3 regions of the Siminovitchia jepli genome follow, and region 2 is predicted to be linked to each of the others. Evidence: riboswitches for the same ligand, from Rfam matches in the RefSeq annotation. Region 2 holds a riboswitch; each other region holds the start of a gene.

The links. A riboswitch is a leader RNA that binds a small molecule or an ion and turns the genes downstream of it on or off. The one in region 2 is predicted to bind cobalamin.
Region 1: linked by a shared signal. The riboswitch ahead of AB1L08_RS08600 (ABC transporter substrate-binding protein) and the one ahead of AB1L08_RS07360 (substrate-binding domain-containing protein) in region 2 are both predicted to bind cobalamin.
Region 3: linked by a shared signal. The riboswitch ahead of AB1L08_RS14615 (ribonucleoside-diphosphate reductase subunit alpha) and the one ahead of AB1L08_RS07360 (substrate-binding domain-containing protein) in region 2 are both predicted to bind cobalamin.

The regions. Positions count from the first base shown of each region.
Region 1 covers NZ_JBFEGN010000016.1:41,087-45,317, forward strand. The annotation lists gene AB1L08_RS08595 (adenosylcobinamide amidohydrolase) at 1-746, opposite strand, end outside; gene AB1L08_RS08600 (ABC transporter substrate-binding protein) at 834-1,799, opposite strand; cobalamin riboswitch at 1,927-2,107, opposite strand; gene AB1L08_RS08605 (histidine phosphatase family protein) at 2,144-2,773, opposite strand; gene AB1L08_RS08610 (L,D-transpeptidase) at 2,857-3,192, opposite strand; gene AB1L08_RS08615 (hydantoinase/oxoprolinase N-terminal domain-containing protein) at 3,346-4,231, opposite strand, start outside.
Region 2 covers NZ_JBFEGN010000012.1:48,955-53,185, reverse strand. The annotation lists gene AB1L08_RS07370 (heterodisulfide reductase-related iron-sulfur binding cluster) at 1-1,267, opposite strand, end outside; gene AB1L08_RS07365 (FecCD family ABC transporter permease) at 1,429-2,490, opposite strand; gene AB1L08_RS07360 (substrate-binding domain-containing protein) at 2,505-2,717, opposite strand; cobalamin riboswitch at 2,839-3,036, opposite strand; gene cls (cardiolipin synthase) at 3,163-4,231, shown strand, end outside.
Region 3 covers NZ_JBFEGN010000047.1:21,016-25,246, forward strand. The annotation lists gene AB1L08_RS14615 (ribonucleoside-diphosphate reductase subunit alpha) at 1-1,992, opposite strand, end outside; cobalamin riboswitch at 2,126-2,309, opposite strand; gene AB1L08_RS14620 (undecaprenyl-diphosphate phosphatase) at 3,011-3,826, shown strand; gene AB1L08_RS14625 (capping complex subunit for YIEGIA) at 3,876-4,073, opposite strand; gene AB1L08_RS14630 (YIEGIA family protein) at 4,085-4,231, opposite strand, start outside.

The DNA.
Region 1 (4,231 bases), on a different contig from region 2:
GGCACTTTTGGATGAGGATATTTCTCAATATTGGTTTTGTAAATAAGCCGGACTCGTCCTTCTTTTAACACTTCATCAGGGGAGTCGCATATTTGCTTCTCCCCTTCATGCAACAGCAGGAGGCGGTCACAGTACAGCCCGGCCAAATTCAAATCGTGGAACACGGAAACGACTGTGAGTCCTTCTTCCAGCGTCCACTTTTTCAATAAATCGAGCAGCTCTTTTTGATATGCCAAATCCAAGTGGTTCGTCGGCTCATCCAAAAGAAGAATTTTCGGTTTTTGCGCCAAAGCCTGTGCCAAAAATACGCGCTGTCTTTCCCCGCCCGAGAGTTCCTCCAACGGCGTATCGCCATAATGAAGAACCCCTGTCTGCTCCATCACTTCTCCAACAATCTGTTCATCTTCTTCAGCAAAAGTGTGAAACAAGTTTTTTTGATGGGCATACCTCCCTAAAGAAACGGTTTCTTTCACGGTATAGTTAAAAGCCAAATCTGACATTTGCGGCAGGACAGCCGTCAATCTGGCAAATTCCTTCGATGAAAAAGACGAAATGGGGCGGCCGTCGAGCATGATTTCGCCCGATTGAAGCGGCATCGTGTTGCTCATCATTTTGAGGAGCGTCGTTTTGCCGCTTCCGTTCGGACCGATAATGCCGAAAAATTCCCCTTTTTGTACTTGAAAAGAAACATCTTTGACGACAGGCTTCTTCCAATAGCCTCCGGAAGCTTGAATGACTTCAATCATGGGAATCTCTTCTTTCATGCTTAGTATAAGGCTGCTATGCATTTGCACGAATGGAAAGGGCGAGGGGGTTCCTGCCCTTTCCGTCAACTACTTAAAAACATCCGGATAAACCGCTTTGGCCAGTGCTTCCACTCCATCCGGCAAACGGGGTCCGGGACGGTTGATGAGGTCAGAGTCGACAGCAAAAACCTGCTTTTCCTTCATGGCTGTCATATCTCCCCAGCCGTCACGTTTTAATACTTGATCAACCGGGTTGTCCACAAAATCACCATATGTCGCAATAATGACATCCGGATTCATCTTGATGACAGCTTCTTCGTTGACCTGCTGCCAACCGTCGATTTCTTTAGAAGCATTTTCTGCGTGGATGACGGATAAAAGCGCATCCATGAACGTATTGTTTCCTGCTGTGTAAATTTCCGGTTCCGGAGATATTTCAATAAAAACCTTTTTCTTGTCTTCGTCTTTTATCCCCTGTACCTTGGTTTCAATATCCGCAATTTTTCTCTTCATTTCCTCAATGACTTTTTCCGCTTCATCCACTGCACCAGTTGCTGTGCCGATCATTTCGATGGATTTATAGACATCATCCAGATTCTCTGCGCTGTTCACAACCAGAACAGGAATGCCCGCATCTTTTAATTGCTGCAAGGCTTTTTGATCGTTGGACGGATCGGCAAGCACAAGCTGCGGTTCCAAGGAAAGGATTTTTTCAATGTTCAACTCAAGGCCGCCGATTTTTTCCTTCTGGGCAGCTTCTTCAGGATAATTGTCATGGTCGGACACCCCGACAATTTTATCACCCAACCCAAGGGCAAACGCAATTTCTGTGTTGCTCGGAAGTACGGAAACGATCCGCTCGGGCTTCTCTTCAATCGTGAATTCTTCCCCGTTGCCATCGGTCAATGTGGCCGGAAAAGCCGATTTTTCCGATTGTGCAGTTTTTTGGTCTGCCGGTTGATCCGTTTTTTCATTTTCGGCAGCCTGGTTGCACCCGGCCATAAGGCCGAAAACCATGAAAATGGATAAAAATAAAACGTGTAATTTTTTCACCTTTTTTCCCCCTTACATTCCTTTGTAAAACAAAAAAACATCTCTTCGTGAGAGATGTGCAGATGATGATAGATCGTTCCATGCAAGAGAACGAATTCTACCGATACACCTCCCTATCCTCGTAGGTTATGGCGCGAAGAATCAGGCAGGTCTCCTGGCTCATGGTCATCGTGATCGCTGTTCCTTCCCATGCATGATACACAGTGGATAAACAGCACACTCCCATTCACAGTGGCGGGACCGCGTTGGATTTTCACCAACTTCCCTATTAAGTCTTTTTGTCAGACACCTTATTCTATCCATATAAAATTGTTGGCCTCATCTTTAGTATACATGATCTCCTCTCAATGTACAGATGAATCTTTCTTTGAAAGGTGGCTCAAATCCCCTTCTGAAAGGATTTCTATCTGGCCGTTGACCACTTTTAAGGCTGTAACGCTTGTTCCCTCGATATAGGGAGTTTGCCAAAGCTGATCCATATCAAGATCACGGAAAATTAACTGTACCATTTTCACGACAACCCCGTGGGTGATAATGCAAACATGGCCGGATTGATAGGCGGCGAGCAGCTCCCTGATCAAAACTTCGACTCTATCTTTTACATCGTAAAAGTTTTCTCCGGACGTATGAGCATATTGGCCCGGTTGATGCCAGTAATGATGATATTGCTCGGGGTAAAGCTCCTTGATTTCTTCCATCGTCCTTCCTTCCAGATCCCCGAGATCCATCTCCATGAGCCGCTCATCAACAATATAGGAAGAAAAGCTTTCTCCACGGATGAGCTCGAGCGTCTTTAAGGCCCGCTTGCTCGGACTCGCATAAACCGCTTGCCAATTCATATTTTTGAATCTTTCTCCAAGCAGCTTGGCATCTTCTATCCCTTTTTCCGTCAAACCGGAATCTTGGCGGCCCTGAATTCTGCCCGCTACATTCCACTCCGTTTGCGCATGTCTCACAAAATATAAATATAGCATAAGTACCCTCTTTCAAATGACAATGAACTCTCTTTTCTTAAGAATAGCCTACTCATCCATAAAAGAAAAGAAGGTTTCTGCCCCTATTTATGAATCAACACCCGGGTTCCGATCGGGATTCTGCGGGAAAGGTCCAGGACGTCATGGTTATGCATGCGAATACATCCACGGGAAACGTTTTTTCCAATGGAGGAGGGGTTATTCGTCCCGTGAATCCCGTAGTGGGGTTTTGACAACCCGATCCACATCGCACCGTACGGTCCGCCCGGATTCCGTTGCTTGTTGATGACCGCAAAATTTCCGTATGGCGTCGGGGTTAACATTTTGCCGACAGCAATCGGATACGTCTTGATCAGCTTGTTCCCGTCAAAAAGTTTGAGCTGGTGTTTCGTTGTTGAAACATCAATCCATTTAGCCATTTCAAATCCCCCAAAGTGATTTTGGAATATCGTATGTAGGGCATAAGAAAAAAGCCCCCTGAAAATGACGAGAGCCTTCATTTATCTGCTTCCAACAATGAATGAAGCCTGCAGGAAACAATTTCCGGCAGGCTCCTCTTATTAAAATCAATATTACTTCGCCAAATCCCCGGCTGCCTTTACCCTGACACGCGTAGCATTTCCCGGCAGGTAGGCAAGCGGAACATCTTCAATATCGACGATTTCGCAACGATCGGGATCAGCCCCTGCCTCGATGGCTTCGTCGATCGCCATTTGTTTGGCGAGCTCCAGTGTTTTTTCCCGGCCAAGCTCATCCAGGGAAAATACCCTTTCGACCTGCCCGCTTACTTGGGCAATCGCCGAACCGATCGCATTGGCGACTCCATGGTTTGTAGGACGGATGACTTCCGACGCTCCTTCTAATGCTTCCGGTACAAGGATGCTGCCGCCGCCAACCAGGATGACCGGCACCGGATCAGCACTTGTTTTCATGCGGTCGATTGCCAATTCCACCATGGAAGTCATTTCTTCATAAACGGCCTCCAATAACGCACGATCCAAATGGCGGACTTTTTCCGGATCACCGATCTCCGCTTTTCCGAGCGCCACAACAACGTCTGTCGTTGTCAGTGTATCACCGCCGAAAACGAGCGCTTTTTCCGTTAAACGGTAGCCGACACTGTCCGGGCCGATCGTAAACTCTCCGTTTCCTTTGATCCGGACAATCGTTCCGCCGCCCAATCCGACAGAAACAAGGTCAGGCATCCGGAAGTTTGTCCGAGCTCCGCCAATTTCAACAGCCAGGGAGGATTCCCTTGGAAAAGAACCGACCAGGACGCCGACGTCCGTTGTCGTTCCGCCGACATCCACTACGATCGCATTGTCGTGCCCGGACAAATACGAAGCCCCCCGCAGGCTGTTCGTCGGTCCACAGGCAACCGTTAAAATCGGGTATTTTAACGCATAATCAACAGACATGAGCGTTCCGTCGTTTTGCCCCAAAAAGATGCGGGCATCG
Region 2 (4,231 bases):
AAGGATTTCCTTGCCGTTCAATGTTTTGCATCGCCCTTTGCGCGTCGGGATTCATTTTTCCCTCCGTTAAAACGAGATAGCGGCGCATATCGATAATGTGGCTTACATGCTTGTTCATGACCGGACACTGGTCTTCACAGTTTCGGCACGTCGTGCATGCCCACAGCTCTTCTTCCGTAATAATGTCTCCAATCATGCTTGGCTCGTAATCCAATGCAGCAGCCGCTTCCCCGGCGCCTTTACCTGCGCCTGCCTTTGCAATTCTGTTTCCAAAAGTATTGGCAAATGCATATGCCGGCACCCAAGGCTGCTTTCTTGTAACGGCTGCCCCATAATTCGTTAAGTGGTCACGCAGCTTAATCATGATGTCCATCGGCGACAGCATTTTCCCTGTGCCTGTTGCCGGACACATGTTTGTACAGCGGCCGCACTCCACGCAGGCATATAGATCGAGCAGTTGAAGATCTGTAAATTCATCAATTTTTCCGACACCGAATGATTCAGCCGACTCATCTTCAAAATCAATCGGTTTCAGCCTGGTTTCGCCGTCAAGCGGTTCCAGGTACACATTTGCGGGACCGGCAATTAAATGGGCATGCTTGGACTGCGGAACATATACCAAAAAGGCCAGTAAGATGAGCAAGTGCACCCACCATGCCGCATAAAAAACAACTGCAGCCGAAAACGGGCTCATCCATCCAAATAAAGCCGCAATGCCTGACGCAACGGGTTCTGTCCATCCAAGGCTTTCACCTTGCCAAATGAGGGCCATGCCGTTTCCCAGAAGGACGGAAAGCATCAGTCCGCCAATAAAAAGCAATACAAGTCCTGCATAAAACCCGCGTTTTAAACGGACAAGCTTTTCAATATAGCGGCGGTAAAATGCCCAGACAACCGCCACCAAAATGACGAGCGTGACAATTTCCTGGAAAAATGTAAATCCGGGATAAAGGGGGCCAAGCGGAAGATGGGAGCCCGGAACGAGCCCTTTCCAAATAAAGTCGATTGCCCCAAATTGCACGAGAATGAATCCGTAAAAAAACATAACATGAATCATGCCGCTTTTTTTATCTTTTAAAAGCTTTTTTTGTCCAAACACGTACGTCCAAATATTTTTGAGCCTGGCCTTGACATCACGATCAAACTCTTCTTTTTTTCCCAGTTTAATAAACTGGATTCGTGTCCTTACAACATAGGCAAACAAATAAATACCGTAAGCGGTTACGAGCAAAAAGGCTATCCAGTTCAACAGCAGCAATCCATCCATATTGGTTTGCGCCCCCTTTTCATCTATTTTCAAACCGGCATTGTTTCGAACGTTATTACTACCATTATATAATGAATGAGCATTCAGTCAAGACGAAAGCGGTTGCGATTTTCGGGAAATTCGTTCTTTTTTTAAGAAAAGCCGCCCGAATCGGACAGCTTTCAGCTTCTTTTCCCCATTCTCCTTCGTATTAAAATGGCGGCGAACACCGGGGCACCGATCAGCGCGGTAATCACCCCAATCGGAAGCTCTGCAGGCTCGATGATGATTCTTGCCACAAGGTCGGCCAGGATCAGGAAAGCGGCGCCCGCCAAAACAGAAAGCGGGAGCAAATGTTTATGATCCGGACCCCATAAAATTCTCACCAGATGCGGAATGACCAGACCGACAAAACCGATTGTCCCCGACACTGCAACAGCGGCACCCGTCAAAACTGAACTGGAAGCCAGGACGGCAATTTTTCTTGAGCCTACATTGACGCCAAGTTGTTTGGCCCGCTCTTCGCCAAAAGCGATCGCATTCAGCTCACGGGCGTTCCAAAACAGAATGCAGCTGCCGATCAGTAAAAACGGCAACATAATTTGAACGAAGCTCCAGCCCCTCATCGAAACACTTCCCAAAAGCCAGCCGATGATTTGGCGCAGCTCCTCTCCGGATAAAGCAATCATTAATGAGATGACGGCACCGAGGAAAGAGCTGAAAATGATCCCCGTCAATATAATCGTTTCCACTTTCATCGTTCTGTCAATGCTTCGCGCAAAAAAAAGCACCAAAATGATTGTAATAAATGCGCAAGCAATACTTAAGAGCGGCAACGTGTACATGCCCGCCAACGGCAGGGATAATTGATAAAAAATCGTAACGACCGCGCCGACAGAAGCGCCCGATGAAACACCAAGCGTATAAGGATCCGCCAGCGGATTGCGCAACAGGCCTTGAAAAGCAGCTCCGGCAATGGCCAAAGATGCTCCCACCAGTCCCGCCAGCACAACACGGGGCAAGCGTATATTCATGACAATATTCATATACATCGGATCAGACTGAACTTCGATCGGCAGCCGGAAAGCTTCACTGCCGATAATGCGGGCAACATCCATGATGGGCACCTTTACGGAACCCGTTGAAATGCCGGCCAGCATTGCAGCAATCAGCAGCCCGGCAGCTGTTATATAAGGAAAAAGCGGCCTATTCTTTGAAAACATCCGGGTAAACAGCCTTCGCAAGCTCCTCTACTCCTTCAGCTAAACGCGGGCCTGGCCGGCTTGTCCCATTGTTCATTCACTTCAATGACCATCTTTTCTTTTACCGCCGTAATATCCTGCCAGCCTTTGCGCGCTACTGTATCATTGTAATTGAGTATGATTACGTCGAGTTTCATGGCGATGATGGCCTCTTCACTCATTTTTGGCCAGCCTTCCTCTTCCATGGCATGTTTCGGTAATCTTTTCAACGAATCCATCCCCATTTCTGTTATAACATGGTAAAAAAACACCCCATGCAGAGGTGTTCATAAAAGACAGATAAGCAACATCCTGTTTATCCGGTCTTCATCTCCCCATCCGCGCAGGTTGATTGGTGAAAATGAATCGGCAGATCTCCTGGCTCATGATCATCGCTTCCCGCCCCTTCCCGTACCGAATTGAACAGTGGTTATTGCAAGGTGCTCAACATTTACAGTGGCGGGACCGCGTTGGATTTGCACCAGCTTCCCCTTTTCAGCCTTTTTTACGGAATGTTCCGAAACTGACGCCGGATTTCGTTAAAAAGCCACCGATTGCCATACCATATCAAGTTATACAAGTATTATACATGAAAAATTTTTGTTTCACAGCTTTTTCCTTTATGAAATGGGAATACTATACAACACATATACACAGACATGAGGGGGATTCTTGTTGAAGTGGCTTGCATGGATTGCTATTATCATGACCGTTCTGTTCGTTTTATGCATGGCCGACTTTTACATTGGCCGATTCATTGCGCGAAAAAGAGGAAAACGGCCAAACTTCCCCTTCAGAAATGGGAACATGCAGCTGCTTGTCCGGGGGGAGGACTTGTTTTCCCATTATTTTGCTGACCTCCTGAAGGCTCAATCCAGCATTCATATCTTATTTTATATTGTAAAAAATGATCCTTTTGGCGATCTTTTTTTTAACATATTGATGAATCAGGCACAAAAAGGGGTCAAAGTCCGCTTGTTGCTTGACTGGTTTGGGTCCAGGACGGTTTCAAAACAGCTCATCCAAAAGGCGAGAAAAAGCGGAATGGATGTGTATTATTGCAACAAACCGGGCTTTCCGTTTTTCTTTTTTACCCTGCAGCGCCGCAATCACCGAAAAATAACAGTCATTGATGGAAAAATCGGTTATGTCGGGGGCTACAATATTGGAAAAGAGTATATTAATCTTGATTCAAGTCTCTCCCCGTGGCGGGATTACCACTTGCGCATTGAAGGAACCGGAGCAGCCGATTTGCAGGACGTCTTTTTGCTGGATTGGAAAAGAGCAACAGGAGAAGAAAACTTCGATGAACAGGCATTATTTCCTCCCCTTTCCGAAGGGCCCGTTACGTACCGCTTTTTCCCGACTGAAGGGATTGGTGCAGAGGAGGAAATCATCAGTCATATTGAAAAGGCTGCAAGCAGTATCTTTATTGGCACCCCTTATTTCATTCCACCGAAAAAAGTGATTGACTCACTAGAAAGAGCTTTGAAAAACAATGTAAAAGTGACAATTCTCGTACCGAGAGTGTCCGACCATCCCATCGTCAAAGAAGCATCTTTTCCCTATCTGCGGAAAATACTCGCCAAAGGAGGCACTATTTACCAATACAAAAAAGGATTTTTCCATGCGAAAGTTCTCTTGTTTGATGATGAGGTTTGTGACATCGGTACGGCCAATTTCGACTATCGAAGCTTATTGCTCAATGATGAAATCAATTGCTTTATATACGACCGGGAGTTTA
Region 3 (4,231 bases), on a different contig from region 2:
TTTTTCTTCATGGTAAAACGGTTTGAATATGGGATCGATGCTGGCTGTTGAGCCTGCAATAACAGATGTGCTCGAATTGGGTGCAACAGCCATCAAATAGCCGTTTCTTAACCCGAAGGTTCGGGCTTCCGCTGCTATATTTGCCCACTTTTCCGATCTGTCGCCGGCGAGATAGCCCCGTTTACGAAAATATTCTCCTGTTTCCCAATCACTGCCTTCAAAAAGAGGGTAGGGGCCTTTTTCTTTTGCCAGCTCGATGCTCGCCTGAATGGCCAGCCGGGAAATCTTTTCGTATAATTGGTCTGCAAGCTCCACGGCTGCTTTTGACTCCCACTCAATCCCGCTTACAGCCAACAGATGGTGCCAGCCAAACGTTCCCAAGCCGACGGCGCGGTATTTTTGATTGGTGATGGCAGCCTGTTTGACGTCGATCGTGTTTAAATCAATGACGTTGTCCAGCATTCGGATTTGGATGGGAATCAGCCGATCCAATATGTCGTGCGGACCATCTATTTTTTGAACAGCCTTGGCCAGATTAATGGACGAAAGGTTGCAAACGACAAAATCTCCGGGTTTTTTATACGTAACGATCGTGTCCCCATCAACTGTTTCGTCAAACTGGACTGTAGGGGACATATTTTGCATAATTTCTGTACATAAATTACTTGAATAAATCATCCCTGCATGCTTATTCGGATTCATGCGGTTGGCTTCATCCCTGTAAAACATGAACGGCGTTCCTGTTTCAAGCTGGGATTTCATGATTCTGATCATGATTTGAATAGCCGGGACCCGCGTTTTGGACAACGCCTCGTTTTGAATGCATTCTTCGTATTTTTTTCTAAAGGTGCCGGAGCCTTTTTTTTCATCATAAAAATCTTCCAACGAATAGCCCATGATTTGTCTCACTTCATGGGGGTCAAACAAATACCAGTCACCGCGCTGTTCCACTTGCTCCATAAAGAGGTCGGGAATACATACGCCCGTAAAAATATCATGTGCCCGCTGGCGGTCGTCGCCGTTGTTCAGTTTCAGGTCGAGAAAAGAGAGAATATCTGCATGCCACACATCAAGATAGACGGCAACAGCGCCTTTTCTTCTGCCAAGCTGGTCCACGCTGACCGCTGTATTGTTCAACTGCTTAATCCAGGGAAGGACCCCGGATGATGCTCGTTTAAAGCCTTTTATGGAGCTTCCGCGGCTTCTTACTTTGCCCAAATAGACACCAATTCCCCCTCCGTCTTTGGAAAGTCTGGCCACGTCTGTGTTGCTGTTATAAATGCCGATCAGTGAATCTTCCACCGTATCGATAAAACAGCTCGAAAGCTGACCATGTGCAAGTCCGGCATTGGCAAGGGTAGGAGTGGCGACAGTCATATACAAGTTGGACAAAGCCCAATAGCTTTCCTTGACCCATTCTTTCCTTTTTTCTTTTGCTTCGTCTTGCATTACATGCATCGAGATGACCAGCCAGCGTTCCTGCGGAAGTTCGTATACATTTTTTTCATGGTCTGTTGCAAGGTAACGTGTTGCCAATGTATGCAAGCCTATGTAGTCGAACAACAAGTCACGGTCGGGGTCAATGATTTGTGCCAGTTCCCGAATCTCTTCCTCACTGTATTTTTCTAGTAAACCGGTTGAGTAAATCCCCAAATCAGTCAGTTGTTTGATTAATTCATAGAAATCACCGTATTTTTGTTTTTTATCATAGGAGCGGTTGATGCTTGCCTGTTTGTACAAGTTTTCGAGGTATATTTTTGCTGCAGTGTATGTCCATTCCGGGTTGGCTTCGTCCGTATTTTCCAAAGCGGTTTGGATAAGGAGGGCCGTAATGTTCTCTTTATGAAATTCATCTTTTGATTCTATCACCCGGACAACCTTGTCGATGTATGCGGGACAGTTCATGCCAGTGACCCTTTCAATAAAACGGGATAATCTGTTACGGTCAAAAGGCATCTTTTGAGATTCTTTTTCAGCAATGATGGTTGTCATGTTCTCACCTTTTCTTCATTTATTAAAATAAAAATCCGCTCCAGGGAAAGAGCGGATCAAACGATAGGAGAAAAAGTGCATGAAAAATGACGGTTTCCACTATCGTTTCATCTTCTCAATCCCCGAAGAATTGAAACTACTGACAAAAAAGGCAGGTCTCCTGACTCATGCTTCATCCTACTGGGTCACCTTCCCGTTCGAATCGCTCAAACAGTGGTATTGCCGTTCGTACGCATTTACAGTTGCGGGGACAGTTCCGGCTTTTCACCGGATTCCCTTTTAAGCCCTTTTTGGGCACCTTTTTTGTTGTGTCACTATATATTGTGTTTTGTGTAATTTTTACATCTAAATATTGTACCTACTAAAATATAACATGGCCAAAACCAATTGACAAGTAAAAATATCATTTTTCAGGAATCTCGGATCTGATTTTCATTATTAAGCGTTTATACTTCTCGTTTCGACAAAAGCTATTATTTTCCGAAAAACTTCAATCTTAAATTCCTCATAAAGAGCCAGGGGATGGCATTTTTCGACATTCCCCGTCTTTTTTCATATTTCACATCCAAACTGCCCTCCTAAATCGATATCTAAATATCGGAGGGATCTCCGGATAAAATTCACATTCCATTCTCATTCTTCCAGCCACGGCCACTTGCGGATCCTTCTTTTGGTCATATTTCCTTGTTCAGGTATGGTCTGGCTTCCTTTATATTTTAGAAGTACAACTGATCAGTTGTCTGAGCCACTGTCTGTTCACAGTTGTTCTCACCTCCTAAGTTATTGTTCCGTATTACTTAGGAGGTTCTTTTTTGGAGAAAAATTCCTGCTAATTTCCAGAAAAAATGGGAAAATACCCAAATATTGATTAACTTTGAAAACCCTTGTCGCTATAGTGTTTGACATGGATGGTTTAGTTTATTACCGAGATTTCTGATCATTTTTGATTATTTGACAAACATGATTGAAAAGCAACTCCAAAAAAGGTATTCTAGTAATTCGGGGAAGGTGAAACAAGATGGAATTTAACATAATGGAAACGATAAAATATATCATACTGGGGTTGATACAGGGGATTACCGAACCCATACCGGTTTCATCGAGCGGACATTTGGTACTTGCCCAGCACTTTTTGGGAATTTCTACTAAAAAATTAACATTTGAACTACTTGTAAACGCCGGATCTTTAATTGCGGTTTTAATCATTTATCGCCGCGATATTATTCGTCTTGCAACGAACGGTCTTTCCTACATAATACATCGAAATGAAGAGACGAGGGATGATTTTCGCTTCATCATTTATTTAATCATCGCCACTATCCCGGCGGGAGTAATCGGCGTCCTGTTCAATGACGTGATTTCGGAGGCGCTGAAAGGGGTTCGTGTTACCGCAGTTACCTTGTTTGTAACTGGTGCAGCGTTATTTTTAATCAGAAATTTAAGAGGAAGAAAATTGGATGGAGATTTGACACTGAAGGATGCGATTGTGGTCGGCTTTGCACAGGCTGTCGCTCTAATACCAGGCATCAGCCGGTCGGGAGCAACGATTGTCGGTTCGATGGCCATGGGTATGAGGCCGGAGACAGCACTTCGTTTTTCTTTTTTGCTTTACATTCCGGTCAGCTTGGGCGGAACCATACTCAGTATTTCCGATATGGCCAACGACCCCGATCTTGCAACATTGTTCATTCCGTATTTAAGTGCTTTTGTTGTTTCCATAATAGCTTCCTATTGTGCTTTAAAATGGTTTATAAATATTATGGAAAAAGGGAATTTAATTTATTTTAGTATCTATTGTTTTATCGTTGGGACGCTCGTTCTTTTATTTGCTTGATTTTACAGGCTTGCAGGATACTTGCCGAAGCCTGATCGTTTTTATGTAATTATCTGGAAACGATGATGATGGTCTGTTGGTTAATCTCATGCGCTGAGGAATCGAGTATTTTTTCCAAGCTGCTGCTCAGTTTTTGCAGTTCCTCCCTATTATGAACAATGAAGACCGGAACACCGCCGCCAAGGATAAGGTTTTGATTTTGTGTAACAATTGCGGCAATATTTGCCTTTTTGTCTGATTTATCCACTCAAGCCACCCCTACCTGTTTTTTCCCTTGTCTCCTTCACTCGGGAGCCTAATCGCACTATCCAAAACAGGAACATGCTCCAGCACAGTTTTAATTTGTTCAAAATCTTTTTCTTGCGGCATCATGAAAAGTGCAACCCTTCCATCATTCATATCCCG